DNA from 2 places in the Streptomyces sp. NPDC050504 genome. Region 2 is predicted to be linked to the other one. Evidence: riboswitches for the same ligand, from Rfam matches in the RefSeq annotation. Region 2 holds a riboswitch; the other holds the start of a gene.
What was found. Region 2 has a riboswitch for glycine ahead of gcvT (glycine cleavage system aminomethyltransferase GcvT). Riboswitches for the same ligand answer to the same signal wherever they lie in the genome.

Region 1: linked by a shared signal. The riboswitch ahead of gcvP (aminomethyl-transferring glycine dehydrogenase) and the one ahead of gcvT (glycine cleavage system aminomethyltransferase GcvT) in region 2 are both predicted to bind glycine.

What each region holds. Positions count from the first base shown of each region.
Region 1 is NZ_JBITHO010000009.1:360,808-376,689, reverse strand. It holds gene ACIBNE_RS31980 (sugar phosphate nucleotidyltransferase) at 1-364, shown strand, start outside; gene ACIBNE_RS31975 (DUF881 domain-containing protein) at 462-1,361, shown strand; gene ACIBNE_RS31970 (small basic family protein) at 1,358-1,690, shown strand; gene ACIBNE_RS31965 (DUF881 domain-containing protein) at 1,696-2,598, shown strand; gene ACIBNE_RS31960 (FHA domain-containing protein) at 2,681-3,625, shown strand; gene ACIBNE_RS31955 (MerR family transcriptional regulator) at 3,668-4,408, shown strand; gene ACIBNE_RS31950 (bifunctional nuclease family protein) at 4,462-4,935, shown strand; gene ACIBNE_RS31945 (MerR family transcriptional regulator) at 5,131-5,748, shown strand; gene ACIBNE_RS31940 (DNA polymerase IV) at 5,870-7,306, shown strand; gene ACIBNE_RS31935 (PRC-barrel domain-containing protein) at 7,339-7,716, opposite strand; glycine riboswitch at 7,841-7,937, shown strand; gene gcvP (aminomethyl-transferring glycine dehydrogenase) at 8,118-11,003, shown strand; gene ACIBNE_RS31925 (DUF5999 family protein) at 11,127-11,333, opposite strand; gene ACIBNE_RS31920 (hypothetical protein) at 11,675-12,262, opposite strand; gene ACIBNE_RS31915 (glutamate--cysteine ligase) at 12,772-14,280, shown strand; gene ACIBNE_RS31910 (substrate-binding domain-containing protein) at 14,331-15,882, opposite strand, start outside.
Region 2 is NZ_JBITHO010000004.1:172,714-188,595, reverse strand. It holds gene ACIBNE_RS16165 (ANTAR domain-containing protein) at 1-95, shown strand, start outside; gene ACIBNE_RS16160 (STAS domain-containing protein) at 105-551, opposite strand; gene ACIBNE_RS16155 (CopD family protein) at 758-1,768, shown strand; gene ACIBNE_RS16150 (class I SAM-dependent methyltransferase) at 1,783-2,376, opposite strand; gene ACIBNE_RS16145 (L-serine ammonia-lyase) at 2,441-3,811, opposite strand; gene glyA (serine hydroxymethyltransferase) at 3,960-5,222, opposite strand; gene gcvH (glycine cleavage system protein GcvH) at 5,244-5,621, opposite strand; gene gcvT (glycine cleavage system aminomethyltransferase GcvT) at 5,700-6,824, opposite strand; glycine riboswitch at 6,969-7,069, opposite strand; gene ACIBNE_RS16125 (AAA family ATPase) at 7,197-7,904, shown strand; gene ACIBNE_RS16120 (enhanced serine sensitivity protein SseB) at 8,005-8,796, shown strand; gene ACIBNE_RS16115 (enhanced serine sensitivity protein SseB C-terminal domain-containing protein) at 8,997-9,779, shown strand; gene ACIBNE_RS16110 (ABC transporter substrate-binding protein) at 9,934-11,607, shown strand; gene ACIBNE_RS16105 (ABC transporter permease) at 11,684-12,688, shown strand; gene ACIBNE_RS16100 (ABC transporter permease) at 12,688-13,644, shown strand; gene ACIBNE_RS16095 (ABC transporter ATP-binding protein) at 13,652-14,677, shown strand; gene ACIBNE_RS16090 (ABC transporter ATP-binding protein) at 14,674-15,714, shown strand.

The DNA of each region.
Region 1 (15,882 bases), on a different contig from region 2:
GTTCAGCAGCGTCTTCGACGGCGCCGCGGCCTTCGTACGCCTGATCGGTCTCGTGGCGCGCACGCAGTTGACGCTGAGCCAGATCGACGCGCGGATTCCGCGCGCCCACGTGCTCAAGCGGGACCTGGCCACCCCCTGGGCGGTGAAGGGGCTGGTGATGCGGCGGGTCGTGGAGGAGGCGGGCGAGCGGTCGGTGGACACCACCGACGGCGTACGGGTCGTGGAGGCCGACGGGCGGTGGGTGATGGTGCTGCCCGACCCGGCCGAGGCCGTCACGCACCTGTGGGCCGAGGGGCCCGACGACGCGTCCGCGCTGGCCCTGTTGGACGAGTGGACGTCGGTGGTCGACAGCGCGGGTCGCTGACGTGTTCGTGGTGTGCCGGACGGTGTCGCGGGACGCCGTCCGGCACACCGGTGGGGCCATTCGGCGGTAGGCCCTCCGACGTGCGACGATGTGCGGCATGTCGCAGCAGCCCCCCGTTCGGAGCACCGCATCGCCACGCGCGCGTCCCGACGCGTCGATGTCGCTGTTGACCAATGTGATGGACCACAGCCTCGACGACGGGTATGCGGAGGCCGCGGCGCGCAGGGCCGCGGACGGCAGCGCCGGTCTTCCCCGTACCCTCAAGGCGAAACTGGGTCTCGCGGCCTGTCTGGTGCTCGCCGCCCTGGTGGTGACCGTGGGCGCGGCGCAGGCGCGGATAGCGGCTCCCGTGCTGGCCAAGGAGCGCGAGGAGCTCATCGACCGCATCGAGTCGGAGACCGCGGACGCGGACCGGCTGGAGAAGGACGTCGACGCGCTCCGCAAGAGCGTGAGCGAGCGGCAGCGCAAGGCCCTGGAGAAGCACGGTGGCGACCAGGGCGAGCTGGTGGGGCTGCTCGCGGGGGCCACGGAGGTGACGGGGCCAGGTCTGAAGCTCGTCGTCGACGACGCGAAGGACACCGATCAGGGTGGTGGCGGGCCGCGCGAGAGCACCGGCTTCTCCGACACCGGACGGGTCCGCGACCGCGACATGCAGCGCGTCGTCAACGGGCTGTGGCAGTCGGGAGCCGAGGCGATCGCCATCAACGGGCAGCGGCTGACCGCGCTCTCGGCGATCCGGGCGGCGGGCGACGCCATACTGGTCGACAACAAACCGCTGGTGCCTCCCTATACGGTGCTGGCGGTAGGGGACGGCAAAGAGCTGAGCACCGCGTTCCAGGACAGCGCCGACGGCCAGTACCTCCACGCGCTGCAGGAGAACTTCGGTATCCGCACCGGCATCTCGCAGCAGGAGAAGGTGCGGCTTCCGGCCGCGCCGAGCCTGATCGTACGCACAGCGGAGCCGAAGGCCGCAGAAACAGGGAAGGGCACATCGTGATCGCCGTATTGGGCCTCGTCGTGGGAGTCGTGGCCGGATTGCTGGTCCGACCCGAAGTTCCGGCGGTGGTCGAGCCCTATCTGCCGATCGCCGTGGTGGCGGCGCTCGACGCGGTCTTCGGCGGTCTGCGGGCCATGCTCGACGGCATCTTCGTCGACAAGGTCTTCGTGGTGTCGTTCCTGTCGAACGTCGTGGTGGCCGCGCTGATCGTCTTCCTCGGAGACAAGTTGGGCGTGGGCGCGCAGCTGTCCACCGGCGTGGTGGTCGTGCTCGGCATCCGGATCTTCTCCAACGCCGCCGCGATCCGGCGCCACGTCTTCCGGGCGTGAGGCCGATGAGCAGCGATCGTGAGAACCCCGAGGGCCCCGAGAATTCTGGGAACCCCGAAATCCTCAAGGACTCCGAGAACGCGGAGCACGTGCACCCCGACCGCGGGACCGTCAAGGGCTCCGGGGCCCGCGAGGGCTCCGAGGAGCCCGGGGGACGGCCGTCGGCCGGGGAGGACGCCGGGGAGTCGGTGACGGGGCGCCAGAGGCTGATCGCGGGGCTGTGGCCGCCGCGGGTCACCCGCGCCCAACTGGTGGTGGCCCTGCTGCTGTTCGGTCTCGGTCTCGGGCTCGCCATCCAGGTGAGGTCGAACAGCGACGACAACGCGCTGCGCGGCGCACGTCAGGAGGATTTGGTACGGATCCTCGATGAACTGGATGACCGTACGAAGCGTCTAGAGGATGAGAAGCAGCGTCTGGACGACCAGCGCACAGAGCTGGAGAACAGCTCCGACCAGGCGGAGGAGGCACGCAAGCAGACGCTTGAGAAGGAGCGGCAGCTGGGCATCCTCGCCGGGACGGTCGCCGCGCAGGGCCCCGGCATCACGCTGACGGTCAACGACCCCGGTCGTGCCGTCGAGGCGGACATGCTCCTGGACGCCATCCAGGAGCTGCGCGCCGCGGGGGCCGAGGCGATCCAGGTCAACGGGGTGCGGGTGGTCGCCAACACGTACTTCTCCGGCGTCGACGGGAACCTCGAAGCGGACGGGCGGAAGATCACCGCTCCGTACGTCTTCGAGGTCATCGGGAAGCCGCAGGACCTGGAGCCCGCGCTGAACATCCCCGGTGGTGTGGTGCAGACGCTGGAGAAGGAGCAGGCCACGGCCTCAGTGACACGCGAGGAGAAGATCGTCGTGGATGCCTTGCGACCTGCGAATCGGCCTGACTACGCTCGGTCGTCGTCGCAGTGAGGCGGGGGCGCATGGGGCCGGTGGGACAAGGGCATGAGGTTCCGGGGGGTCGCCGCACCGGAAGAGCGGTGCGTGGTGGAAACTGTCTGGTGGATACGGACGTTGTGAAGATGTCCGGGCCGGCAGGTGTGTTCGTTCAGGGTTCGTCCTGCCCCACGGGCGGGTCTATTTCGGTCAAGGGGAATCGCCCGTGAAGTTGTTTGCGAAGTTGTTCGGTAGGAGTTCGCGCGAGAGCGGCGGCAACAGCGCCGCGAGGCACCGCGCGCCGAGGCACGGTCAGCCCGATGAGCACGGTGAGGAGCGTCCGCTCTTCCGTGACGAGCTGGGTGCCGCGGGTGGCGACAATTCGGGCGCTCAGGGCGCGCCGTCTGTTGACCCTGCTGGTGCCGGGCGCATAGGTTTCGGGGAACCATCAACCTCTGGTGCGGGCGGAGGGTTTGCCCCCGATCCGTATGCAACGCAGGCTCGCGCGGGGCAGCCGCGGCAGGAGGACTCGTCCATGCCGGTTTGTACGAGGTGCGGCCACCGCAACGCGGAGGCCAGTCGGTTCTGTTCCAACTGCGGTGCGCCGCTGCGCGGCGGGGTGCCCGCCGAGCGCGCCTCGGAGACCACGTCCACCATCTCGATCTCGGGCCTTGAGGCCTACGACTCGGAGATGACGGGACAGACGGCCCTGCCGTCGCTCTCGCCCGAGGCCCAGGCCGCCGTCGAGGCGCTGCCGCTCGGCTCGGCGCTGCTGGTGGTGCGCCGCGGTCCGAACTCGGGCAGCCGCTTCCTGCTGGACGGCGACCTGACGACGGCCGGCCGTCACCCGCAGAGCGACATCTTCCTGGACGACGTGACGGTCTCGCGTCGCCACGTGGAGTTCCGCAGGGGTTCCGGCGGGTTCACCGTCGCGGACGTCGGCAGCCTCAACGGCACGTACGTCAACCGTGAGCGGATCGACGAGGTCGCGCTCGCGAACGGTGACGAGGTGCAGATCGGCAAGTACCGGCTGGTCTTCTACGCGAGCCAGCGGGGCGTGTGACCTTCCCCCGGACCAGGTCCGGGGGTCTCGCAGGGAAGGTTCATGCTGGAAACAACGACGGGCGGTGCCGGTCACGGCACCGCCGCCGCTGACCGGATGCTGAGCATCGGCGCCGTGCTGAGCGAGCTCCGGGAGGAATTCCCCGAGGTCACGATCTCCAAGATCCGCTTCTTGGAGGCGGAGGGCCTGGTCGAGCCGTTCCGGACGCCGTCCGGCTATCGGAAGTTCAGCCCCGAGGACGTCGGGCGCCTGGCCCAGGTGCTGCGGATGCAGCGGGACCACTATCTGCCGCTCAAGGTCATCCGTGAGCACCTGGACGCCCTGGCGCGGGGCGAACAGGTCCAGCTGCCGTCTCCCGGCGGCAGGCGCGAACTGCTCGACGGCTCCTGGGAGCTCGAAGCGGACGCGCCGACCGTCGCCCGGGTCGGACGGGCCGAGCTGCTGGCCGCCGCCGAGGTCGGCGAGGCGGAGCTCGACGAGTGGGAGTCGTACGGGCTGATCGCGCCGGTCTCCGAGGGCGTGTACGACGCCGAGGCGGTCACCGTCGCCAAACTTGTCGCGGATCTGGGGAGATTCGGTCTCGAACCGAGGCACCTGCGGGCGATGCGGGGAGCCGCCGACCGCGAGGCCAGCCTGATCGAACAGGTGGTCGCGCCGCTGCGCAGGCACCGCAATCCGCAGACCAGGGCGCATGCGGAGGCCACGGCCAAGGAGCTCGCCACCCTCTCCGTACGGCTGCACGCGGCCCTGGTGCAGACGGCGCTGAGGATAAGGCTTGACTGATCTTGGCGGAGCCCGACTACCCAAACCCACCGGGCACGTCCTAGGGTTGCTGTGTGAACGAGCTCGACGTTGTGGGTGTCCGGGTGGAAATGCCCTCCAATCAACCGATCGTGCTCCTGCGTGAAGTGGGAGGCGATCGGTACCTCCCCATTTGGATCGGCCCCGGGGAGGCGACCGCGATCGCCTTCGCGCAGCAGGGCATGGCTCCCGCGCGGCCGCTGACCCACGACCTTTTCAAGGACGTGCTCGAAGCGGTCGGCCAGGAGCTCACCGAGGTCCGCATCACGGACCTCAGGGAAGGGGTCTTCTACGCGGAGCTGGTCTTCGCCAGCGGGGTGGAGGTCAGCGCGCGGCCGTCCGACGCCATAGCGCTGGCCCTGCGGACGGGGACGCCGATCTACGGCAGCGACGGCGTGCTGGACGACGCCGGCATCGCGATCCCCGACGAGCAGGAGGACGAGGTGGAGAAGTTCCGCGAGTTCCTCGACCAGATCTCTCCGGAGGACTTCGGGACCAACAGCCAGTGAGTCGCGGTCCCGCGCGCCACGCATGGCGGAATATGCCGGGCGCTTTGGCCACATTCGAGTAGCCTTTCCCCGAAGAGGGATACGGGAAACCACTCCTAGGGTGATTATCACTCGGCGTGCCGAGTGTGGCGATCGTTGACGCACCCCGAGTGACTGCCTACCGTCGAGATGGCAGGTCAAGGACGGAGGGTCGGCGTGAGAAGCACTGGCGACGGTACGGCCGCGGGCAGGCCGTACCCACTGCGCAATGGCCCCGTCGAATCCTCCGCCAGGCAGCCGGGCGCCCCGGTCGCTCCGGCGGCGGCAGGTGCGGCGCGGAGCGACGAGATCGGTTACCGGGGGCCGACCGCGTGTGCGGCGGCCGGGATCACGTACCGGCAGCTCGACTACTGGGCGCGGACGGGGCTGGTGGAGCCCAGCGTGCGCCCGGCCTACGGTTCGGGCACCCAGCGGCTCTACAGCTTCCGGGACGTCGTCGTCCTCAAGATCGTGAAGCGTTTCCTGGACACGGGCGTGGCCCTGCAGAACATCCGTACGGCCGTGCAGCACCTGCGGGAGCGGGGCTTCACGGACCTTGAGCGGATGACGCTGATGAGCGACGGGGCGACGGTGTACGAGTGCACGTCGCCCGACGAGGTCGTGGACCTGCTCCAAGGGGGACAGGGCGTCTTCGGGATCGCCGTCGGCGTGGTGTGGCGCGACGTCGAGGCGGCGCTCTCGCAGCTGCACGGCGAGCGCGTGGACACCGGGGAGACCCTGGTCGGGCACAACCCGGCGGACGAGCTGGCACGGCGGCGCAACCGCGCGGTGTGAACCGCGGGTACGGACCTAGGCGCGGGGCACGGCGGTTCCCACCGTCGTGCCCCGCGCCGTATTGCCTGGTGGGGCGTGTGCCGGGCCCGATTGTCAGTGGCGTAGGGCAGCATCGGTCGATGTGAGGACCGCGCCGACGATTCTGCATCTGGACATGGATGCCTTCTTCGCTGCCGCAGAGCAGGCGGCGAAGCCCAGCCTGCGCGGAAAGGCCGTGGTGGTCGGCGGCCTGGGGCCGCGCGGGGTGGTGTCCACGGCGTCGTACGAGGCGCGGCGGTTCGGGGTGCACTCGGCGATGCCGATGTCCCAGGCGCGGCGGCTCGTGCCGAACGCCGCGTACCTGGTGCCGCGCTTCGCGCTCTACCGGGCGGTGAGCGATCAGGTCATGGAGCTGCTGGGGCGGCTGTCGCCGCTGGTGGAGCCGTTGAGCCTGGACGAGGCGTTCGTCGACCTGGAGGCCGGTGGCGCGGCCGACGGGGAGGCTTCGGCCCGTGCGGTCGGCAAGCGGTTGCGCGAGGACATCCGGGCGGTGACGGGGCTGACCGGATCCGTGGGGCTCGCCGGGTCGAAGATGCTCGCCAAGATCGCGTCCGAGCAGGCCAAGCCGGACGGTCTGGTGCTGATAGTGCCGGGGACGGAGCGGGAGCTGCTGGCGCCCCAGCCGGTGCGGATCCTGCCGGGGGTCGGTCCGGCGACGGGGGAGCACTTGAGGCGGGCGGGGATCGCGACGGTCGCGGAGCTGGCGGAGGCGGGCGAGGACGAGCTCGTACGGCTGCTGGGGAAGGCGCACGGGGCCGCGCTGTACCGGATGGCGCTGGGGTACGACGACCGGCCGGTGAACGCGGAGCGGGAGTCGAAGTCCGTCTCCGTCGAGGACACCTTCGACGTCGACCTGCACGACCGGGTGCGCGTGCGGATCGAGGTGGAGCGGCTGGCCGAGCGGTGCGTGGAGCGGCTGCGGGCAGCGGGGCGCTCGGGGCGGACGGTGGTGCTGAAGGTGCGGAGGTACGACTTCTCGACGCTGACGCGTTCGGAGACGCTGCGGGGGCCGACGGACGATCCCGCGGTGGTGCGGGAGGCCGCGGGGCGGCTCCTGGAGGCCGTGGACACCACGGGAGGGGTGCGCCTGCTCGGGGTGGGCGTGAGCGGGCTGGCCGACTTCACGCAGGAGGACCTGTTCGCCCAGGCGGCGACGGCCGCCGCGGCCGCGGCTGGTGAGGGGGCCGGTGAGGGGGCGGCGTCGGGCGGTGGAGGCGGCGGGGGCGGCCCTGCGGCGGACGGCGGGGAGAGCGCGGCGGAGCCGGAGGCGGTGGCCGGGGAGACCGCGGCGCCGGTCGAGCGGCGCTGGCTCGCGGGGCACGACGTGCGGCACGCGGAATTCGGGCCGGGGTGGGTGCAGGGCAGCGGTGTGGGCCGGGTGACCGTCCGCTTCGAGGAGCCGGGGTCGGCGCCCGGCCGGGTGCGTACGTTCAGGGTGGACGACCCCGCCCTGGAGCCGAGCGAGCCGCTGCCGCTGGTGCCCGGGGCTCTGATACCGGGGGCGGCGGGCAGCGGCTGACCGGCGGACGGCGGCGGCCGACCAGAGGGGATTCAGCCGTCCTGGCCCGCGATCCTGCCGAAATCCCGGTCCTCCCCGGTGGCCGACCGGGGCGGGGCGGGCAGGTCGAGCCCGTAGTGGTGGTAGAGCTGGATCTCCTGCTCGGGAGAGAGGTGGCGGCCGACGCCGAAGTCGGGTGCTTCCCTGATCAGGGAGCGGTCGAAGGGGATGCGGAGTACGTCGTCGACCAGCTCGCTCGGTTCCAGCGGTACGAAGGCGTCGCGGCCGAAGATCCCGGTGCGTACCGCGGCCCACTCCGGCACGCCCGTGGCGTCGTCGAGGTAGACCTCGTCCACCGTCCCGATCTTGGTGCCATTGCGGTCGAACGCCTTGCGGCCGATCAGGCTGCGCGGATCAACGTCGGTCTGCACGGTCCCTCCAACAGGTCGCCAGCAGGTCGCAACAGGTCTGGAAATACTACAAAAGTGCAGATCCTGGGCAACGGCCACTCGAAACTGCCTCGAAAACTGCGCTGGTAGGCTGACGAGTGGCTGCTGACCCCGTGCGGGAGAGTCCTCCAAGGCTTCATCGGAGGCGCCGAAGGAGCAAATCCTCCCCGGAATCTCTCAGGCACCCGTACCGCATGGACGAGGTCACTCTGGAAAGCAGGACGAGTGTCGGTCGGCATGCGTCCTCACCGACGGTGAAAGTCGGAGCGCGCGTTTCGGCGGTCCGGTGAAGCTCTCAGGTTGAGATGACAGAGGGGGAGGCCGTACGGGTACCCGCGCCGTGGTGCCCCTCGCAGGTCGTGTCTGACCAGGAGGCCTCCTTAATGACCGCCAACCGCATTCCGCTCGCCCAGCTGGAGCGAGGCATCCCCTTCGAGCAGCGCCACATCGGCCCTGACGCCGGGGCGCAGGCGAAGATGCTCGCCCAGGTCGGCTACGGCTCGCTGGACGAGCTGACCGCCGCCGCGGTGCCGGATGTGATCAAGAGCGCCGAGGCCCTCGGGCTGCCGGACGCCCGCACGGAGGCCGAGGTCCTGGCCGAGCTGCGGACGCTCGCCGACCGCAACCAGGTCCTCGCCCCGATGATCGGCCTCGGCTACTACGGCACGTTCACCCCGCCGGTGATCCTCCGCAACGTGATGGAGAACCCGGCCTGGTACACCGCCTACACGCCGTACCAGCCGGAGATCTCCCAGGGCCGCCTCGAAGCCCTGCTGAACTTCCAGACCGTGGTCGCCGAGCTGGCCGGCCTGCCCACCTCCGGCGCCTCGCTCCTCGACGAGGGCACCGCCGCCGCCGAGGCGATGTCCCTCGCCCGCCGCGTCGGCAAGGTCAAGGGCGGCGTCTTCCTGATCGACGCCGACACCCTGCCGCAGACGGTCGCCGTGATCGAGACCCGCGCCGAGCCGACCGGCGTCGAGGTCGTCGTCGCCGACCTGCGCGACGGCATCCCGGCCGAGATCGCCGAGCGCGGCGTCTTCGGCGTGCTCCTCCAGTACCCGGGCGCCTCCGGCGAGGTCCGCGACCTCAAGCCGGTCATCGACGCGGCCCACGAGCTCGGTGCGATCGTCACGGTCGCCGCCGACCTGCTCGCGCTGACCCTGCTCACCCCGCCCGGCGAGCTCGGCGCCGACATCGCCGTCGGCACCACCCAGCGCTTCGGCGTCCCGATGGGCTTCGGCGGCCCGCACGCCGGTTACATGGCGGTGCGCGAGAAGTTCGCGCGCAGCCTCCCCGGCCGCCTGGTCGGCGTCTCCGTGGACGCCGACGGCAACAAGGCGTACCGCCTGGCCCTGCAGACCCGCGAGCAGCACATCCGCCGCGAGAAGGCCACCAGCAACATCTGTACGGCGCAGGTGCTGCTCGCCGTCATGGCCGGGATGTACGCGGTCTACCACGGCCCCGAGGGGCTCAAGGACATCGCCCGCCGCACCCACCGCTACGCCGCGATCCTCGCCCAGGGGCTGCGCGACGGCGGCGTCGAGGTGCTGCACGGCTCGCACTTCGACACGCTGACCGTCCGCGTCCCGGGCAAGGCCGCCGACGTCCTGGCCGCCGCCCGCGAGGGCGGGGTCAACCTCCGCCTCGTCGACGCCGACACCGTGTCGATCGCCTGTGACGAGACCACCACCCGCAGCCAGCTCGCGGCGGTCTGGAGCGCCTTCGGGGTCACCGGCGACATCGAGGCGCTGGACGCCACGGCCGCCGACGCGCTGCCCGCCGGGCTGCTGCGCGACGACGAGTTCCTGGCCCACCCGGTCTTCCACCAGCACCGCTCCGAGACGGCCATGCTGCGCTACCTGCGCAAGCTCGCCGACCGCGACTACGCGCTGGACCGCGGCATGATCCCGCTCGGCTCGTGCACGATGAAGCTGAACGCGACCACCGAGATGGAGCCGGTGACCTGGCCCGAGTTCGGTCAGATCCACCCGTTCGCCCCGGTCGAGCAGGCCGCCGGCTACCTCACGCTCATCCGCGAGCTGGAGGAGCGTCTCGCCGAGGTCACCGGATACGACAAGGTCTCCATCCAGCCGAACGCCGGTTCGCAGGGCGAACTGGCCGGCCTCCTCGCCGTACGGGCGTACCACCGGGCCAACGGCGACGAGCAGCGCACCGTCTGCCTCATCCCGTCCTCCGCGCACGGCACCAACGCCGCGAGCGCGGTCATGGCGGGCATGAAGGTCGTCGTGGTGAAGACCGCGGACGACGGCGAGGTGGACGTCGAGGACCTGCGTGCCAAGATCGAGCAGCACCGCGACGAGCTGGCCGTCCTGATGATCACGTACCCCTCGACGCACGGCGTCTTCGAGGAGCACGTGGCCGACATCTGCGCCACGGTCCACGAGGCGGGCGGCCAGGTCTACGTGGACGGCGCCAACCTCAACGCGCTCGTGGGCCTCGCCAAGCCGGGCAAGTTCGGCGGCGACGTCTCGCACCTGAACCTGCACAAGACCTTCTGCATCCCGCACGGCGGCGGCGGCCCCGGCGTCGGCCCGGTCGGCGTGCGCGAGCACCTCGCGCCGTACCTGCCCAACCACCCCCTCCAGCCCACCGCGGGCCCCGAGACGGGCGTCGGGCCCATCTCGGCCGCCCCGTGGGGCTCGGCGGGCATCCTGCCGATCTCATGGGCGTACGTACGCCTGATGGGCGGCGAGGGCCTGAAGCGCGCGACGCAGGTCGCCGTACTCGCCGCCAACTACATCGCCAAGCGGCTCGAACCGCACTACCCGGTCCTGTACACCGGTCCGGCCGGTCTCGTGGCGCACGAGTGCATCGTCGACCTGCGGCCGCTGTCCAAGGCGACCGGCGTCAGCGTCGACGACATCGCCAAGCGCCTCATCGACTACGGCTTCCACGCGCCGACGATGTCCTTCCCGGTGGCCGGCACGCTGATGATCGAGCCGACCGAGAGCGAGAACCTCACCGAGCTGGACCGTTTCTGCGACACCATGATCGCGATCCGGGGCGAGATCGAGAAGGTCGCTTCGGGCGAGTGGGACGCGGACGACAACCCGCTGCGCAACGCCCCGCACACGGCCGCCGCGCTGGGCGGGGAGTGGAACCACGCCTACACCCGTGAGGAGGCGGTCTTCCCCGCAGGTGTGTCGGCGACGGAGAAGTACTGGCCGCCGGTGCGCCGGATCGACGGTGCCTTCGGTGACCGGAACCTCGTCTGCTCCTGCCCGCCGCTGGACGAGTACGACAACTGAGGCTGACGCGCGGCGGGCGCGGGGCGCTCGCCGCGCGGGGCGTCGGGGCCGGTTCGGAGTTCGCTCCGGGCCGGCCCCTTGTCGTGGTCCTGCGTCGCGCTCCTGCTGAGGTGCGGCCGCGTGTCAGGCGGCCTTCATCACCTGTCCGGCGCCGAGCGGCCGGTGCGGGGCGATGATCTGTCCGTCCGGCAGCAGCTCACCGGTGTCCTCGAACAGGAGGACGCCGTTGCACAGCAGGCTCCAGCCCTGCTCCGGGTGGTGAGCCAAGAGGCGGGCTGCTTCCCGGTCGGCTGAGTCGGCTGTCGGGCACGGTGGCTGGTGCTGGCACATGGTGGATGGATTCTTTCGCTGCGTGGAATTGACTGTCCTGCGGCTCGATGCGGTGTTCATGGCCGCCCCCCGTATCAATCGGTCGGTACCAGTGTTGCCCTACGGGCGTCAATCCGCAGGGATTTCGCAGCAGCTCTGCCTTCTCCTCTCATGACGCGTCACCCGCCCGGACGGTTCAGTTCAACTGCACTGTCCCTTCGGGTGGTTCGGGGTGGTCGGACTGGGCTAGTCCGGATGGGGTCCAAGGGTCAGGAGAGCGCTGTGCCCCGCCGCTGTCGGCTGCGGCGGGGCACAGGAGGGGCGCAAGAAGGGGCGGACGCGCGGGCGTTGCGCCCGGACGGTCAGGCCGGAGTGCCGAGCAGCGACGCGGGGGTGAGGCGCAGCGTCAGCACGGGCAGCAGGTCGGCCGCCCGGTGCGGGCGGTGCGCGGTGATGCCGGGAGGGGCGGGCGCGAGGGGCACCAGGAGGTCGGTGGGCCCGAGGGTGCCGCCGGTGACGTCGGCGTCGGTGTCGCCGTGCAGCCAGAGGGTGAGCATGTAGAGCTCGGGTACGGAGAGCAGCCGCGGCTGGTAGGAGGTGCGCATCGTTTCCGCGTGCCGGAGCGCCCGTTCGGTCGACGGGACGTACGGGCCTTCGAAGAAGTGCGAGAACGCCCATCCGTCGGGGGTGAGCACGGTCTCGGCGGCGGCCACGGCGCGTTCGCCGGTGCGGATCAGGAAGCGCCAGCCGGTGAGCCGGGTGCACGGGGCCGGGTCGTCGGGAGAGATGTGGTCCAGCACGTGTACGGGCAGCGGGAGTTCGGGGCTGAGTGGTCCCTGGGCGGACTGGAGCGCGGGCGTGCGCGCCTCGCGGACTGCGGTGGGGGAACCGAGTGCCGTGAGGACGCTGCGGTGGGCGGGCGCGGGGGCCGGGGGGACATGCAGCGGCATGATGGGTCGCCTCTCACTTCGAGACAGGGGGGTGCCTGGGGCGGAGCGCGGGCAGGTGTGGGTGGAACTTGGGTGGCGTATTCGGGGCCGGGGGACGTGGCCGGTTCGCCAACTCTCTGCCTCGTTCGCGGAGTTTATACGACACGTGTTCACGTGGTGTTTCAGCTAGTCGTCCCGCGTATTGCGGGCAAGGCGGTATCAGGTCTTTCTTTTGCGGAGATTCTGTTGATTTCCTGTGGGGATCTCTCCGCTGCCTGCGGTTTTCCGAGGATTGCGGTAGGCCGGATCCAGTCGGCGTTTTTCACCACATGCAGGTCACTCGGAACCGCACCCCGAGCCGCCTGACACCGCACTCTGTGCCGTATGGGGGGAGACCGTCCTGCCGATCGGCCCAAGACTACCGGCCACACGCTGTCCGCGGGGCGTTATCGATCACTTCGCCTGGGCATTATCGACCATGACACGAGCGGCCGGTGCTGCGGGCTGCCCACTCGGGGAAGGAAGCTTCGATGGGGGAGAAGATCGTGGCAGCCGGGTTCGACCTGGCCGATCGGCAGAGGTACCGAAGGAAGTCGCACGAGTGTCTTGAGGCACTTGAGCGGCTTTTGTCGGAGAAGAGGTTCGATCGTCCCAGGAATCTCATGGGGCTGGAGATAGAATTGAATCTTGCCGGTGCGGACGGCATGCCGAGGATGATTAATGCCGAGGTTCTCCAGCGCATCGCGAGCAAGGATTTCCAGACCGAGCTCGCCATGTTCAACCTTGAAGTGAACATAGCCCCGCACCGGTTGAGCGGCCGGGTTTTCGATCAGCTCGCCGAGGAGCTCCGTACGGGCCTGGGCTACGCCCATCGAAAAGCGCACGAGGTCGACGCCGGGATCGTGATGATCGGAATTCTTCCGACGATCACCAAGGAGGAGCTGGTCTCCGCGAACCTCTCCGACGTCGACCGCTACATGCTGCTGAACGACCAGATGGTGGCGGCCAGGGGCGAGGACTTCGTACTGGACATCGAGGGGGTGGAGCGGCTGAGCTGCACCTCGGCCTCGATAGCTCCCGAAGCGGCCTGCACCTCCGTGCAGCTGCACCTCCAGGTCACGCCCGCCCGGTTCGCGGACGTGTGGAACGCGGCGCAGGCCGTCGCGGCGGTGCAGGTCGCGATAGGCGCCAACGCGCCCTTCGTGTTCGGCCGGGAGCTGTGGCGCGAATCGCGGCCCCCGCTGTTCCAGCAGGCCACCGACGTACGGCCGCCGGAGCTCCAGGCACAGGGGGTGCGGCCGCGCACCTGGTTCGGGGAGCGGTGGGTCGACTCCGCGTACGAACTCTTCGAGGAGAACCTGCGGTTCTTCCCGCCGCTGCTGCCGGTCTGCGACGACGAGGAGCCGCTGCGCGTGCTCGACGACGGGGGCGTTCCCCGGCTCGCGGAGCTCACCCTGCACAACGGCACGGTCTACCGCTGGAACCGCCCGGTGTACGGGCTGGCCGACGGCGTACCCCATCTGCGCGTGGAGAACCGCGTACTGCCCGCGGGGCCCACGGTGACCGACGTCATCGCCAACAGCGCGTTCTACTACGGCCTCGTGCGCGCGCTCGCCGAGGACGCCAGGCCGGTCTGGCGGCGCCTGCCCTTCGCCGCGGCGGCCGAGAACTTCGACACGGCCTGCCGCCACGGCATCGACGCGGAGCTGCACTGGCCCCGCCCGGTGCGCGGCGGCGGCATCACGCGGGTGCCGGTCGTCAAGCTCGTACGGGACGAACTGCTGCCGCTCGCCGCGGCCGGGCTCGACGCGTGGAACGTCGAGCCCGCGGACCGCGACCACTACCTGGGGATCATCGAGGAGCGCTGCCGGCGCCGGGTCAACGGGGCGTCCTGGCAGGTCGACACGTACCACCGCGCACTCGAAGCGGGGCTGGGGCGGGAGGCCGCGCTGGCCGCGATGACCCGCCGCTACAGCGAGTTGATGCACCAGGGCGAGCCGGTGCACCTGTGGCCCGCCGGGTTCCCGGCCCGGCACTGAGGCACGGCCGCCGGGGCCGGGGCGCGCCGGTCAGGGCTGGTCAGGGCCGGTCAGGGCTGGTCGGCGCGGCCCGCGGCGATGATCGCCTTGAGGATCACCGGCTGGATCTCGGTGGGGTCGTCCACCTGGTGTCCCGAGCCGCCCGCGGCCTCGGCGATCTGCTCGATCTCCGCCTGGTCGGTGTTCGGGCCGATGGCGATGACGATCAGCGGCACCGGGCGCTTCAGGTCCCTGATCGCCCGCAGCCGGGAGACGAGCGAGGAGCGGGAGATGCTGTACTGGTCCTGGTTCGCGCCGTCGGTGAGGACCACCAGGGCGTTGAACTTGCCGCGCACGTAACTCGCCTGGGCCTCCTGGTACGCGGCGAGCGTCGTGTCGTACAGCCCCGTCGCCCCCTCCGGCACGGGGGCCAGCTCGGAGAACGCCTTGGTGAGCCGGGAGCGGTGGGTGCCGCCGCCCTCGACCGGTTCGCCGAGCCGCCGGGTCGGCACCAACCTGCGGTAGTCGCGGACGCCGTCCAGCGCGGTGGCGAACTCCCAGAGCCCGATCTCGTCCTCCGGCGTGAACTCGTCGATGGCCTGGATCAGCGCGCCCTTGGTGACTTCCATCCGGGACTGACCGCGGCCCGGCACGGGCTCGGCCATCGAGCCCGACGTGTCGACGACGGTCGTCAGCCGGGCGCTCTGGACGGTGATCGTCCACATGCCGAGGGTCTGCTGGACCGCCTCGGGCGCGGGCGGCTCGGTGGGGGCCGCCCCGTACGGCTGGGGAGCCGCGCCGCCGGCTGCCCGCACCAGCGCCCGCGCCACCGGCCGGTCCGGGACGCGGAACCCCGCCCTGGTCAGGACGGCCCGGGACGGGCCCTCTTCGAGCAGCGCCAGGAAGCGCTGGGCCGCGCGGCCCTGGTCGACGGAGAGTTCGGCCTCGTTGACGAAGGCGTACGGGTAGTCGAGCAGCGCCGCTCCGTCCTTGGGGTAGAAGAGGTCGATCCGGTGGTCGCGGTCTGCGGTCGCGTTGTGTCGGAAAGCGGCCTGTTCGGAGAGGAAAACGGTCTGGTTGCGCCGGGGATTGCTCTTGTCCGCGCCAGAGTCGCCGCTCGTCAGGGTCTCCAGCACCTCGGCGTCGCCGCCCGACATCCGCTGCGACAGGAGCTTGGCGGTGGCGGCGGCCGTGGTGTCGCCGTCGGCGCCCTGCTCGCGGGAGGACGCGGCGATGCCGTCGAGCGCGAGGAGCCCGGTGGCGCTGCGCGTCGGGTCCGCGGTGCCCAGGCGTAATTGTTCGGTACGGGTGACCGCTTTGGTCAGCCCGTTCCAGGTGTACGTCTTCGAGGGCCAGCCGAGGTCGGTCGCGGCCGGGCGGAGGGCGGCGAGCGTGACGGGCGAGGTGGCTATGGAGTCGCCCGTGGCGACGGGGACGCCGTCGCCGACGCCCTTGGCGCGCTCGACCCAAGCCCGGGAGTCGGGGACCCAGACCTGGAAGTCCGGGGCGTCCGACGGGCTTTCCGGTTCGTCGGCGAGGGCGTCGGCGACCTCGTACGACTCGCGGGCGGAGACCTTCACTTCGAGGCAGCGCCCGTCGGTGGTGACGCGGTCGTCGCGGGCG
Region 2 (15,882 bases):
CCCTGCGCGGCCACGCGCGCGCGGAGCGGCGCAGACTCAACGAGGTGGCGAGGGACGTCGTGGAGAACGAACTGGACCCCGAGCGCCCGCGCTGACGAGAGGCCCTAGGACCGCTCGTCCAGCACATCGTGTCCGGTCGGCGCCGCGAAGGCTTCCGCCATGTCCGGCACGGGCCGCAGCAGCTCCGTGAGCCGCGCCGCCCGGATCGTCCGCAGCAGGGGCGGGCGGGCGCAGACCAGGTTCAGGGTGCCGTCCCGCTCCACGACCCTGCGCCGCGCGCGCACCAGCAGGGTGAGCCCCGAGCAGTCCATGAAGTCGACCCGGTTGAGGTCGACGACGACGGCCGGTGACGCGCGGCCCGTCGCCGAGTCGAAGGTGGGGCCTATCCGGGTGGCGGCCAACAGGTCGATCTCTCCCCGGACCTCGAACACGGTACGGCCCTCCTGGACGTACACCTGTCCGTACGCCTCGGGGAACGGCGCCGCAGGCAGGGTGCCCGACGAGGGGAGGACGGGGGACGACGGGGACGCCGGAGCGAGTCGTTCGGTCATGTGCTGCTGCCTCTCCTGACCAGGTCTGCATGGAGCGCACCGGGGTCTGGGGTGGCAGTTTGCGACATTACGAGCCGGTGGCGGAACGCGGGGGAGAAGAAACGTTCTCCGCTCACCCAATGCATCCGTCAGGGTGAAGTTCGCACGTTCTCATGGACAGGGTGTGGGTTGCTGTGCATTTTCCGGCCGGGGAAGATCGTGGAGTGATGTACTCCGGCCCGCCCGACGACGGCACCCCCACCTCCACCACCGCCGGCGCCGCCGCCCAGGGCCGTGCCGCGCGCCGCAGGGCCGCCAGGCGCCCGGTCACACCGCTGGCCGCGGCGGTGGCAGGCGTCGGCCTGCTGCTCGTCGCGCTGCTGGGCTTCGACGCGGTCTCGGACGGCACCGGAGAGCTGGCGATACCCGCGGCCGAGGCCACCACCCTCCTGCGCACGGTCTTCTTCGCGGCCCTCGCGGTCCAGGCGGGCGAACTGCTGCTCTCCCGCCCCGCCCGCACGCTGCCCGGTGCTCCCGCGGACCTTCCCCGCCCCTGGGCGCTGCCCGCCGCGCTCGCGGGCACCGCGGCCACGGCGGGACAGATCGCGGTCCTCGCGCACATCAGCGACCTCGACCTGACCGCCACCTACGGCACCCGCGAAGGCGGGCTCCTGCTGTTGACCGCCAACGCCTTCGCGGCCGCCGCCCTCTGCGCCGGGCTGCGCAAACCCCTCCCGGCGGCCCTCGCGCTCGCCGTGGTGACCGTCGCCGAGGCGCTGCGGGCACACCCGGAGCCCTACGGCCCGCTCACCGGGTCGGCGCTCACGGTCGTCCACCTGACCGCGGCCTCCCTGTGGACCGGCGGCCTGCTGTACGCGCTGCGGGCCATGTGGCACTGGCGCGGCACCCCGGGCGCGGGCCTGGCGCTGCTCGCCCGCTACGCCCGCGCCGCGGGCTGGCTGCTCGCCGCGCTGATCGTGACCGGCACGTTCTCCACCCTCCGCAGACTCCCCCCGGACGTGGTCCTCAGCTCCGCGTACGGCCGCACCCTGCTCGTCAAACTGCTCCTGGTCGCGGTGGCGGCCCTGCTCGCCCTGCGGGCCCGCCGCCGGCTGCGCGCGTCCCGCGCCGACACGGCGCGGGCGGTCCGTACGGAACTACTGGCGCTCGCGCTGGTCGTGGTCCTCTCGGCCCTGCTCACCGTGGTCCCCGACCCCCACTGGATCAGCACCCGCTGACCGGGTGGAGCCGGTCACGGGTGCTTCCGCTCCAGGACCAGTTCGCTCCAGTGGACCTCGCCGCGGCCCAGGTGGTCGGCCCCGGTCCTGGTGTGCAGGACGGTCAGGCCGTGCTCCGCGGCGAGGGCCGTGGTCTCGGCCGCGGGGACGTCGTACATGCGGCGGCCCTCCGGCACCGGGCCGTGGCGCAGGCTCAGCACCACCCGGCCGCCGGGGGCGGTCAGCCCGGCGATGCGGCGCATGGCGACGGGCCGCTCCCGCGGGGCGAGGTGCATCCACACGGCGGACAGCAGCACCAGGTCGAACGGGCCGGTGACGGCGGCCAGTTCGGGCAGCGAACCCTCGGTCCACCGCACCGGCGCCTCGGGGTGCAGCCGCCGGGCCTCCGCGCGCATCTGGGGCACCGGCTCCACCGCCGTGACGTCGAAGCCGAGCGCGGCGAGCGCCGTGGCGTCCCGGCCCGTGCCCGACCCGACGTCGAGGGCGCGGCCCGGCGGCCGGGGGAGGAAGGGCAGGGCGTAGCCGTGCACGAACTCGAAGTCCACGCTCTCGTACCGCACCGCGAGGGTCTGCGCTTCCTGCGCGTAGTACTGCTGCACACCGTTCATGCCGCACACCGTACGGCGTGCGGCCGACAACGCACCCGGCCCCTCCGGCCCCCGGCCTACCGGATCAGCACTCGATGATGTTCACCGCGAGCCCGCCGCGCGCGGTCTCCTTGTACTTGACCGACATGTCGGCGCCGGTGTCCTTCATGGTCTTGATGACCTTGTCCAGGGACACCTTGTGGCTGCCGTCGCCGCGCATCGCCATCTTCGCGGCCGTGACCGCCTTGACCGCCGCCATGCCGTTGCGCTCGATGCACGGGATCTGCACGAGGCCGCCGACCGGGTCGCAGGTCAGGCCCAGGTTGTGCTCCATGCCGATCTCGGCCGCGTTCTCCACCTGCTCGGGGGTGCCGCCCAGCACCTCGGCGAGCGCGCCCGCCGCCATCGAGCAGGCCGAGCCGACCTCGCCCTGGCAGCCGACCTCGGCGCCGGAGATCGAGGCGTTCTCCTTGAACAGCATGCCGATCGCGCCGGCGGCGAGCATGAAGCGGACCACGCCCTCCTCGTCGGCGCCGGGCACGAAGTTCATGTAGTAGTGCAGGACCGCCGGGATGATGCCGGCCGCGCCGTTCGTCGGGGCCGTCACGACCCGGCCGCCCGCCGCGTTCTCCTCGTTGACCGCCATCGCGTAGAGGGTGATCCACTCCATCGCGCGGGCCAGCGGGTCGCCCTCGGCGCGCAGCTGGCGCGCGGAGTTCGCGGCGCGGCGGCGGACCTTCAGACCGCCGGGGAGGATGCCCTCGCGGGACATGCCGCGCGAGACGCAGGCCTGCATGACGCCCCAGATGTCGAGCAGCCCGGAGCGGATCTCCTCCTCGGTGCGCCAGGCCTTCTCGTTCTCCAGCATCAGCGCGGAGATGGAGAGGCCGGTCTCCTGGGTCAGGCGCAGCAGCTCGTCACCGGTGCGGAAGGGGTACTTCAGGGCCGTGTCGTCCGGGACGATCGGGCTCTGGCCCTCCACCGCGTCCTCGTCGACCACGAAGCCGCCGCCGACCGAGTAGTACGTCTTGGCGAGCAGCTCGGCGCCCTCGGCGTCGTACGCCCACAGGGTCATGCCGTTCGCGTGGTACGGCAGGGCCTTGCGGCGGTGCAGGACCAGGTCGTCGTCGAAGGAGAACGGGACCTCGTGGGTGCCGAGCAGGTTGATCCGGCCGTCGGCCTTGATCCGCTCGACGCGCTCGTCGGCGCCCTCGACGTCGACGGTACGGGGCGACTCGCCCTCCAGGCCCAGCAGGACGGCCTTGGGCGTGCCGTGGCCGTGGCCCGTCGCGCCCAGCGAGCCGTACAGCTCGGACCGTATCGACGCCGTGTGGACCAGCAGTCCCTCGTTCTTCAGGCGTCGGGCGAACATGCGGGCGGCGCGCATCGGTCCCACCGTGTGGGAGCTGGACGGGCCGATGCCGATCGAGAACAGGTCGAAGACCGAGATGGCCACGGTGGTGACTCCTAGGTGGTGGGTAGACGCCGTTGTCTGCCGGGGTGGTGCAGAGGGCGGTGCGGGGCAGTCGGGGGCAAAGGGCGGGGCACCGCTCTCACCTTCCAGTGTGCGCGGTGCCCCTGTATTCCGGGTGAAGCGTACGTAACTACTTCAGTCCAGGGTAAAGCGGGTGCTTCTCGGCCAGCGCGGTGACCCGCGCCTTCAGGGACTCCGCGTCGTACGACGGCTTCAGCGTCTCGGCGATGACGTCCGCGACCTCGGCGAAGTCCTCGGCCCGGAAGCCGCGGGTGGCCAGGGCCGGGGTGCCGATGCGCAGGCCCGAGGTGACCATCGGGGGGCGCGGGTCGTTCGGGACCGCGTTGCGGTTGACCGTGATGCCGACCTCGTGGAGGCGGTCCTCGGCCTGCTGGCCGTCCAGCTCGCTGTTGCGCAGGTCCACCAGGACCAGGTGCACGTCCGTGCCGCCGGACAGCACGTCCACGCCCACGGCCTTGGCGTCGTCCCGCACCAGGCGCTCGGCCAGGATGCGGGCGCCGTCCAGGGTGCGCTGCTGGCGGTCCTTGAACTCCTCGGTCGCCGCGACCTTGAAGGAGACCGCCTTGGCCGCGATCACGTGCTCCAGCGGGCCGCCCTGGAAGCCGGGGAAGACCGCGGAGTTCAGCTTCTTCGCGAAGGCGGTGTCGCGGGACAGGATGATGCCGCCGCGCGGGCCGCCCAGCGTCTTGTGCGTCGTGGAGGTGACCACGTCGGCGTACGGCACCGGGTTGGGGTGCAGGCCCGCCGCGACCAGACCGGCGAAGTGCGCCATGTCGACCCACAGGTAAGCGCCGACCTCGTCCGCGATCCGGCGGAACTCGGCGAAGTCCAGCTGGCGCGGGTAGGCGGACCAGCCCGCGATGATCACCTTCGGGCTGTTCTCCTTGGCCAGGCGCTCGACCTCGGCCATGTCGACCAGACCGGCCTCGTCCACGTGGTACGCGACCACGTTGAACTGCTTGCCGGAGAAGTTCAGCCGCATGCCGTGGGTGAGGTGGCCGCCGTGCGCCAGGTCCAGGCCCAGGATCGTGTCGCCGGGCTGGGCGATCGCGAACAGCGCGGCCTGGTTGGCGGACGCGCCGGAGTGCGGCTGGACGTTCGCGTACTCCGCGCCGAACAGGTCCTTGACCCGGTCGATCGCGATCTGCTCGGTCACGTCGACGTGCTCGCAGCCGCCGTAGTACCGGCGGCCGGGGTAGCCCTCGGCGTACTTGTTGGTGAGGACGGTGCCCTGGGCCTCCATGACCGCGACCGGAGCGAAGTTCTCCGAGGCGATCATTTCCAGGGTGGACTGCTGGCGGTGGAGCTCGGCGTCGACGGCGGCGGCGACGTCCGGGTCCAGCTCGTGGAGAGAGGAGTTGAGAAGCGACATCAGTCAGGTCCCTAAGGGTCTTTAGTTGCCGGAGAACTCGGTGTACTCGTCCGCGGAGAGCAGGTCGCCCGGCTCGTCGGAGACGCGGACCTTGAACAGCCAGCCGCCCTCGAAGGGGGCCGAGTTCACCAGGGACGGGTCGTCCACGACGTCCTGGTTGGACTCGACGACCTCGCCGGAGACCGGGGAGTACAGGTCGCTGACCGACTTCGTCGACTCCAGCTCGCCACAGGTCTCGCCCGCGGTGACCGTGTCGCCGACCTCGGGGAGCTGGGCGTAGACGACGTCACCGAGCGCGTTGGCCGCGAACTCCGTGATGCCGACCGTCGCGACACCGTCCTCGGTGGCCGACAGCCACTCGTGCTCCTTGCTGTAACGCAGCTGCTGGGGGTTGCTCATGGGGTGAATTCTCCTGTACGCGGGGTTGTGCTGGGGAACGGGAAGAGTGCGGTGCGGGTCACTTCTGACGCTTGCGCGTCACTTCTGCCGCTTGTAGAAGGGCAGCGCCACGACCTCGTACGGCTCGTGGGTGCCCCTGATGTCGATGCCCACGCCCGCCGTGCCCGGCGCGGCGTGCTCGGCGTCCACGTACGCGATGGCGATCGGCTTGCCCAGCGTCGGGGACGGGGCGCCGGAGGTGACCTCGCCGATCACCTTGCCGTCGGCGACGACCTGGAAGCCCGCGCGGGGCACCCGGCGGCCCTCGGCGATCAGGCCGACCAGCTTGCGCGGGGGAGCGGTCTCGGCGCGCTCGGCGGCCGCGACCAGCGCGTCGTGGCCCACGAAGTCGTCCCCGTGGGAGGTCTTCTCGAACTTCACGACGCGGCCGAGACCGGCGTCGAAGGGGGTGAGCGCGGTGGTCAGCTCGTGCCCGTACAGCGGCATGCCCGCCTCCAGGCGCAGCGTGTCGCGGCAGGAGAGGCCGCAGGGGACCAGGCCCTCGGCGGCGCCCGCCTCGGTCAGCGCCTGCCACAGCTTCTCGGCGTCGGCCGGGGCGACGAACAGCTCGAAGCCGTCCTCGCCGGTGTAGCCGGTGCGCGCGATCAGGGCCTGGACGCCGGCGACGGTGCCCGGCAGGCCCGCGTAGTACTTCAGGCCGTCCAGGTCGGCGTCCGTGACCTTCTTGAGGATGCCGGGGGACTCGGGGCCCTGCACGGCGATCAGCGCGTACGCGTCGCGGTCGTCGCGCACCTCGGCGTCGAACCCGGCGGCGCGCTCGGTCAGCGCGTCCAGCACGACCTGGGCGTTGCCCGCGTTGGCGACGACCATGTACTCCTGCTCGCCGAGCCGGTACACGATCAGGTCGTCCAGGATGCCGCCGTCCTCGCGACAGATCATGGTGTAGCGCGCCCGGCCGACGCCGACGGAGCCGATGTTGCCCACGAGGGCGTGGTTCAGCAGGTCGACGGCCTGCGCGCCGATCACCGCGATCTCACCCATGTGGGAGAGGTCGAAGAGGCCGGCCCTGGTCCGTACGGCGTTGTGCTCGTCGCGCTCGGAGCCGTACCGCAGCGGCATGTCCCAGCCCGCGAAGTCGGTCATGGTCGCACCCAGCGAGCGGTGCAGCGCGTCGAGGGCGGTGAGACGGGGGACGTTGCTCATGTGTGGGACTCCCAGGGCATGACTGGCGAGGACGATCCTCCCCATCTGTCATCGGAACCTGAGAGGTTCACCGGGAGTCCCGGCTTGCACCTTGGGTGGGACCGCACGGTTCGGTGGGAACGGCGGCCCGCTTTTCAGATCTGCCTCACCCGCGCGGTACGGGGCCTGAGAGATTCAAGGGAGGAACTTGCTCCTTCGGCGCCCGGCCGCACTGTGGCTGGCCGGGACTCTCCCGCGCGGGTTCAAACGGCCGGTATGCAGTTGGCGCGCACATCATTGCACGCCCGTCCCGGGCGGCAAATCTGTTGTGACGCATTACCCGTTCTTTACACTTCATGGGCAAGGGTGTCTTGTCCGACAGGGGGAAGGACGATGAGCTTGCGAGAGTCCCGTGCTCGGGCCGCCACGAGCGGTGTCCCGGTCGGCGGCGTACCGGCGCAGCCCGGCGCCCCGGCAGGCGTCCCCGTGGGCGCGGCGCGGGCCGGGAGCGGGCCGGTGCCCGTGCCCGTCGTGCGGGACCTGCGGGACCGCGCGGGGCGCGGCCCGCGCGCGCTGGACTTCGCCCCGGGGGACGTGCTGGTCGTCTCGGGACTGCCCGGCAGCGGCAAGACGACCCTCATGAAGCGGACCGTGACGGCGCGGGCGATCGACTCCCAGGACGCCAGGGACCGCTGGGCCGCCCTGCTGCCCGGCCCGCTCCCGTACGCCCTCTACCGCCCGCTGGTGCGCGCCGCGCACTACCTGGGGCTGCGGCGGGCGCTGCGCTCGGGGGAGAGCGTCGTCGTCCACGACTGCGGCACGCAGGCGTGGGTGCGCCGCTGGCTGGCGCGCGCGGCCGCGCGCCGGGGCCGCGCGCTGCACCTGCTGCTGCTCGACGTGGAGCCGGACGTCGCGCGCGCGGGCCAGCGCGAGCGCGGGCGCGGGGTGTCGGGGTACGCCTTCGCGCGGCACCGCAGGGCGGTGGGCCGCCTGGTGCGGGACGCCGAGCGCGGCGTCCTCCCGGCGGGCTGCGCCTCGGCCGTCCTGCTGGACAGGGACGCGGCGGGGGCGCTGAAGCGGGTCGGCTTCCGGGAGGCGTGAGGGCCGTGCCGCGCGGTGCGGTCCGGTCCGTCCCGGGCGCGGCCGGGGCCCGTGCGGCGTTAGGGTGCTGCCGCAGGACACGGGGCGTGAAGGGGAGCAAGTGGACCAGCCACTCGACCACAGCCGCAGCGACGGCGACAGCGGCAGTCCGGCCTGGCCGGTCAACGAGCTGGAAGAGGTGCTCGCCGCCTCCGTCGGCGTCCCCGGCGCGGGCAGCAGGCTCGTCGAGGTGCTCGGCCGCAGCCAGGTGTGGGTGCCGCTGCCCAAGGGCGGCAGCACCGAGAGCCGCGACCTCGACCTGCCCACGCTGGAGCTGGACGGCCTGCCGTACGTCCCCGTCTTCAGCTCCGAGCAGCAGTTCCTGGCCGCCGTGGGCGCCCACATGTCGTTCACGGTCGCGCCCGCCAGGGAGTTCGCCCGCGGGCTGCCGCCGCAGCTGGGCATCGCCGTGAACCCGGGCGGCGCGGTCGGCATGCCGCTGCCGCCGCCCGCCGTCGCCGAGCTGTGCAGGGCCGGGCGCACCGCGCTGGACGGGCCCGCGTCCGGCGGCCGGGTCCGGCTCTTCGAGCCCGACTGGCAGGAGGACCCCGTCGACTTCCTGACCGTCGCGGGCGAGGAGTTCGGCGCCACCGAAGTGGTGCTCTCCGCCCGCCGCGCGCTCGCCTCGATCGAGGGCGGCGACCCGGTGCTCTTCGTCGGCGTCGAGTTCTCCACCTGGGACGGCGCGGGCCGGGGCGCCCCGATGGAAGCGCTCGGCAGGGCGCTCGGGCGGGTCTCCGTGAAATGGCCGGTCAACCTCGTCCTGCTGGACGTGGCGCAGGACCCCGTGAGCGACTGGATGCGGGAGAGGGTGCGGCCCTTCTACAGCCGCGAGCAGCGCGGACACCCCTGATCCCGGCACCACGTACGGCCCGGCGCGTCAAGTCGGTGTCAGGGGCGCCGCTTAAGCTGGTTTCATGACCGGGCCGCACGCGTGTGCAGCGCTGCCGCGCCGGGGGCGGCCGGCCGGCGGGCGGTGCACGAGGGCGGATCGAGCGAGCCGCCGGGCGGATCGAGCGGATCGAAGCGGATCGAAGAGGGGCGGGACCCAGGGTGAGTGCGTCAGGCACCGCGGCGGCCGGGCAGGTCGAGCACATGCTGCGCCAGGTGACGCCCGGACGCTACGACGCGTACGAGGCGCTGCTCGGTGCCCTGGCGGACGGCCAGATCTGGATGCTGCTCTGGCACGGCACGGCCGGGTCGCCCGAGGCCCAGTACGGGAACATGGAAGTGGCGGGCCTCGGCTACGCCCCCTGCGTGACCTCGGCCCAGGAGCTCTCGGTCTCCGGCTGGAACCGCGCGCACGAGGTGGTCTCGGGGCGTGACGTGGCCCGTGCGCTCTTCCCCGATCGGTGGGGGATCTGGCTCAATCCGCACGCGCCGGGCGGCGGCGTCGGGATTCCCTGGCTGGACCTGCGGCGCATCGCGCTCGGGCTCGACCGGATGCCCGCGGGGCCGCTGCGGCTCGGGGAGCCCTCGATCGACATCCCGCAGTTCTACGCACAGCTCGCGCAGAACGCGCACCGGACGCCCGCGGTGCGGTCGCTGCGGCGCGCGTGGGTGCAGCCGGCGCTGGGCGCGCCGTACCTGGCGATCGGGCTGGACCTGTACGACACGGGGCAGGCGTCGGTCGACTCCGTGCGGGCGATGATGCAGCAGTCGATCGGGGCGGTGCCCGAGGGGCTGCCGGTGTCGACGGTGGCCATGTCGGACGAGTACGACCCGGTGGCGATGTGGCTGAGGGCGAACGCGCGGGCGTTCTACTCGCGCGAGGCGCACGCGCCCGTCGGCGGCGGTGGCGGCGGCATGGGGTACGGCTACCCGCCGGTGGGGTGACGGGGCGCGGCCACGTCTCATTTGGGTATCGCCGCCATCCGGACCGTTCACGAAGGTCAGCGGTGAACCATAAGGTTCGGCACCAGTTCCCGATCTCGCATCTCGCACCACCGTACGCAGTACTCGGACGCACAGCCGAACTCTGGGGTGGACCATGCGCATACCGAACTCCCGTTCCTTACGGGGCCTCACCGCTGCCGTGGCGATCGCCGTGGTCGCGGTCGGCTGCTCCAGCGACAGGGACAAGGCCGACGGCGAGGAGGGCAAGGGCGGGGACACGTTCGTCTTCGCCTCGCCCGGCGACCCGGCCTCCCTCGATCCCGCGCTCGCCAGCGACGGCGAGACCTTCCGCGTCACCCGGCAGTCCTTCGAGGCGCTGCTGAAGCACGAGTCGGGCGGCTCCGAGCTGACCGGCGCGCTCGCGGAGACGTGGAGCGGCGACAAGACGGGCAAGGTCTGGACGTTCAACCTCCGCAAGGGCGTGAAGTTCCACGACGGCGAGGCGTTCAACGCCGCCGCCGTGTGCGCCAATTACGACCACTGGTTCAACTGGAAGGGCACGTACCAGTCCAGCGCGGTCTCGTACTACTGGCAGACGGTCCTCGGCGGCTTCGCGAAGAACGAGGACGAGGAAGCGCCGAAGCCCAACTACAAGTCCTGCGTGGCCAAGGACGAGAACACCGCCGTCATCACGGTCGGCGAGACCTCCGCGAACCTCCCCGGCGGCTTCTCCCTCCAGGCCCTCGCGATCCACTCGCCGAAGGCGATCAAGGAGTACGAGAAGCAGGAGGCGACCGCCAAGGGCGACGCGATCACGTACCCCGAGTACAGCCAGAAGGCCGGGACCGTCGCGGGGACCGGACCGTACAAGATCACCAAGTGGAACAAGGGCAACAAGGAAGTCTCCCTGGAGCGCTTCGACGGCTACTGGGGCGAGAAGGCCAAGATCAAGAAGCTGGTCTTCCGGACCATCGACACCGAGGACGGCCGCCGCCAGGCCCTCCAGGCGGGCGACATCAACGGCTACGACCTGGTCGCGCCCGCCGACGTGAAGACCCTGGAGGGCGCGGGTTTCCAGGTCCCGACCCGGGACGTCTTCAACCTGCTCTACCTCGGCATGACCCAGTCGAAGAACAAGGCGCTGGCCAAGCCCGCCGTGCGGCAGGCCATCGCGCACGCCGTCGACCGCGAGAACATCGTCAGGACCCAGCTGCCCGACGGCGGCAAGGTCGCCACGCAGTTCATGCCGGACACCGTCGCCGGACACTCCCCGAACGTGAAGAAGTACGCGCACGACACGGCGAAGGCCAAGACGCTGCTGGCGAGCGCGGGGGAGAGCGGCCTGAAGGTCGACTTCTGCTACCCGACCGAGGTCACCCGGCCCTACATGCCCGCCCCGCAGGACATCTTCGAGTCGCTCAAGGCCGACCTGGAGAAGGCGGGCATCAAGGTCACGCCGAAGCCCATGAAGTGGAACCCGGACTACACCGACGCCACCGAGGCGGGCTCCTGCTCGCTCTACATGCTCGGCTGGACCGGTGACTTCAACGACGGCTACAACTTCATCGGCACCTGGTTCGCCCAGTTCGACACCCAGTGGGGCTTCAAGGACCGGGCCGTCTTCGACGCGGTGACCGCGGGCTCCAAGGTCGCCGACCCGGCCGGGCGCACCGCCGCGTACCGGAAGGCCAACGAGAAGATCATGGAGTACCTGCCGGGCGTGCCGCTCACCTCGTCGCCGCCCGCCATCGCCTTCGGCAAGAACGTCAACCCGCCGAAGGTCTCCCCGCTGACGCAGGAGAACTTCTCCGAGACCAGCTTCAAGTAGCCATGCGCCCGCCGGCGGGCCCGCCCCACCACGGGCGGGCCCGCCGGGACTCGTACCCATGAAAGGGGCACGCGGGGTGCTGCGGCTCACGTTGCGACGACTCCTCCAGCTCGTACCGACCCTGTTCGGCCTGTCCCTGCTGCTGTTCCTGTGGCTGAACAAACTGCCGGGCGGACCCGCGTCCGCGATCCTCGGCGAGCGCGCCACCGAGGCCGAAGTCCGGCGAATCAACCGCCTGTTGGGGCTGGACGAGCCCCTGTACGTGCAGTACGGCCGCTTCCTCAAGCGCATCGTCCGGCTCGACCTCGGCACCTCCACCCAGACCGGCCAGCCCGTCTGGGACGAGTTCGCGCTGCGCTTCCCGGCCACCGCCGAACTCTCCATCGCCGCGATGCTGATCGCCGTCGTCGTCGGCGTGCCGCTCGGCTACTTCGCGGCCCGCAGGCGCGGCGGCTGGCTGGACGTCTCGTCCGTCTCCGCCTCGCTGATCGGGATCTGCGTCCCGGTCTTCTTCCTCGCCCTGATCCTCAAGGGGATCTTCGCCGTCGAGCTGGGGATCTTCCCGAGCTACGGGCGCCTGTCGACGGGCCTGGACGCCACCGAGGTCACCGGCTTCGCCGTCCTCGACGGCGTCCTCACCGGCGAGTTCGACGCCTCCTGGGACGCGCTGACCCACCTGGTGCTGCCCGCCGTGACGCTCTCCTCGATCCCGCTCGCCGTGATCGTCCGGATGACCAGGGCCAGCGTCCTGGAGGTGCTCGGCGAGGACTACGTGCGCACCGCCGAGTCCAAGGGCCTCCAGCGGCGCGTGGTGCGCGGCCGCCACGTGCTGCGCAACGCGCTGCTGCCGGTGATCACCGCGGTCGGGCTGCTGACGGGGAGCCTGCTGTCGGGGGCCGTGCTCACCGAGTCGGTGTTCTCCTTCGGCGGCATCGGCTCCTTCATCCGCACCGCCATCGACGGCCGCGACTACCCCGTCCTCGTCGGCTTCATCATGTTCATCGCGATGCTCTACGTCGTGATCAACCTGCTGGTCGACCTGGCCTACAGCCTCATCGACCCGAGAGTGCGGGTGCACTGATGACCACAGCCAGAGCGGAGAAGATCGACCGGCTCGCCGCACTCACCGCGCGCCAGGAGACCGGGGAGGGCGCCGGGCTGTGGCGCGAGGCGCTGCGCCGGCTGCGGACCAGCAAGACGGCGCTCATCGGGGCCGCGGTGATCGCGGTCTTCGTGGTCCTCGCGGTCGTCGGCCCGTGGATCGCGCCGCACGCCCCGACCGCGCAGACCTGGCGCGGCGAAGTCTTCCCCAACCAGGGGAAGTTCGTCGGGCCGCGCGGCGAGAACTGGCTGGGCCTGGACCACCTCGGCCGCGACGAGCTGTCCCGGCTGCTGGTCGGCGCCCGCCAGACCCTGCTCGTCGGCGTCGTCGCGATGCTCATCGGGCTCGTGGCCGGGGTGCTCGTCGGGGCGCTCTCCGGGGCCGCGGCCACCCTCGGCGGAGCGGCGGGCCGCCGGATCGACTCGGTGGTCATGCGGATCACCGACATGATGCTGGCGCTGCCCTCGCTGCTCCTCGCGGTCTCCGTCGCGGCGGTGCTCGGCCAGTCGCTGACCACCGTGATGATCGCCATCGGCGTCGTCAACGTGCCGGTCTTCGCCCGGCTGCTGCGCGGCTCGATGCTCGCGCAGGGCGGCCGCGACCACGTCCTGGCCGCCAAGGCGCTCGGGGTGCGCAGACGGCGCATCGTCCTCACCCAGATCCTGCCCAACTCGCTGAGCCCGGTGATCGTCCAGGCGACCCTCAACCTCGCCACCGCGATCATCGAGGCCGCCGCCCTGTCCTACCTGGGCCTGGGCAACCCCGACCCGGCCGTCCCCGAATGGGGCGTGATGCTCTCCCAGGCGCAGCGGTTCTTCGACAACGCGCCCATGATGTCGGTCTACCCGGCGCTCGGGATCGTCGTCGTCGCCCTCGGCTTCACCCTGCTCGGCGAGGCCATGCGGGAAGCACTCGACCCGAAGCTGAGAGGCTGATGCCGTCGTGCCGCTCCTGACCGTCGACGATCTCACCGTCACCTTCCGCGGCGCCCGCGGCCGCCCCGACACCCGGGCCGTGGACGGCGTCTCCTTCGCCGTGGACCAGGGGCAGGTCGTGGGCCTGGTGGGGGAGTCGGGCTGCGGGAAGTCCGTGACCTCGCTGGCCCTGATGGGACTGCTGCCCGCCAGGGGGGTGCGCACCGGGGGCCGCGCCGACCTCGACGGCGCGAACCTGCTGACCATGGGCCAGGGGGAGCTGCGCGACCTGCGCGGCCGCCGGCTGGCCATGGTCTTCCAGGACCCGCTCTCCTCGCTGAACCCGGTCGTCCCCATCGGCACCCAGGTCACCGAGACCCTCTCCCGCCACCGCGGCCTGAAGGGCGAGCCCGCCCGCAAGGAGGCCGCCCACCTGCTGGAACGGGTCGGCATCCCGGATCCGACCCGGCGCCTCAAGGAGTATCCGCACCAACTGTCGGGCGGCATGCGCCAGCGCGCCCTGATCGCGATGGCCGTGGCCTGCGCCCCCGGCCTGCTGATCGCCGACGAGCCGACCACCGCCCTGGACGTCACCATCCAGGCGCAGATCCTGGAGCTGCTGGGGGAACTGGTCGCGGAGGAGGGCACCGCCCTGCTGATGATCACCCATGACCTCGGGATCGTCGCGGGCCTCTGCGACCAGGTCAACGTGCTGTACGCGGGCAAGGTCGTCGAGTCCGCCGCGCGCCACGAGCTGTTCGCCCGCCCCGCCCATCCGTACGCCCACGGCCTGCTCGGCTCGATCCCGCGCCTGGACGCACCGCGCGGCGAACCGCTCACTCCCGTCAGGGGCTCCGTCAACGACCGCATCGACTGGGCCGACGGCTGCGCCTTCGCGCCCCGCTGCGACTCCTACGAGCTGGAGTGCCTGACCGGTGCCCTCCCGCTCACCGAGCCGCTCGCGCCGGGCCACCGGGTGCGCTGCGCGCACCCCGTACGGCCCGCGGCGCCCGCCGCCAAAGGCACCGAGAAGGCCGAGGAGGCCACCGCATGAGCCTGCTCGAACTGCGCGACGTCAAGGTGCACTTCCCGGTCAGGAAGGGCGTCCTCTTCGACCGCACCGTGGGACACGTCCACGCCGTGGACGGCGTCTCGCTGAGCATCGCGGCCGGGCAGACGTACGGCCTGGTGGGGGAGTCCGGCTGCGGCAAGACGACCCTGGGGCGGGCGGTGCTGCGGCTGGTCGACATCACGGCGGGCCAGGTCGTCCTGGACGGTACGGATCTGGCCGCGCTGCCCGCCGAGGAGATGCGCCGCTTCCGCCGCCGCCTCCAGATGGTCTTCCAGGACCCGCTCGGCAGCCTCAACCCCCGGCAGAACGTCGAGTCGATCCTCGCCGAGGGCATGGCCGCGCACGGCATCGGCGCCGACCGCGCCGCGCGCAGGAAGCGCATCCTGGCGGTGCTCGACCGGGTCGGGCTGCCCGCGTCCTCGCTCTCCCGCTACCCGCACGAGTTCTCCGGCGGCCAGCGCCAGCGCATCGGCATCGCCCGCGCCCTCGTCCTGGAGCCCGACGTGATCATCTGCGACGAGCCGGTCTCGGCGCTGGACGTCTCCATCCAGGCCCAGGTGGTCAACCTGCTCGAAGAGCTCCAGGAGTCGCTGGGCCTGACCTATCTGGTGATCGCCCACGACCTGGCCGTGGTGCGCCACATCTCGGACGTGATCGGCGTGATGTACCTGGGGGCACTGGTGGAGGAGGCCCCGAGCGACGCGCTGTACGCCGCGCCCAGGCACCCGTACACCCGCGCCCTGATGTCGGCCGTGCCGATCCCCGACCCGGCCGTCGAGGACGCCAGGGAGCGGATCCTGCTGGTCGGAGACCTGCCGTCGCCCGCGGACCCGCCCGCGGGCTGCCGCTTCCACACCCGCTGCCCCTGGAAGCAGGAGACCCGCTGCGCCACGGACCGCCCGCCCCTGGCGGACGTCGGCGGCGGCCACCGGGTCGCCTGCCACTACGCCGCGGGCATCGCCGACGGGAGCGTCGCGCGGAGCGCCGCTTCGGCACGGGACACGGCCTACGCCCCCTGAGGGCGGCAATGCCCGGTTCTGCGGGATCTGGTGGCGATGTGATGTACATGTCGTACGTTGCGGGGTTCCCGCCCCAACTGCCCCGCGTCCGTACCCCGTTCAGTGACGTCCGGATAACGGAATGCGCCTGACCTCATCACGTTTGAGCAAACATTCCCCTGGGGGGCT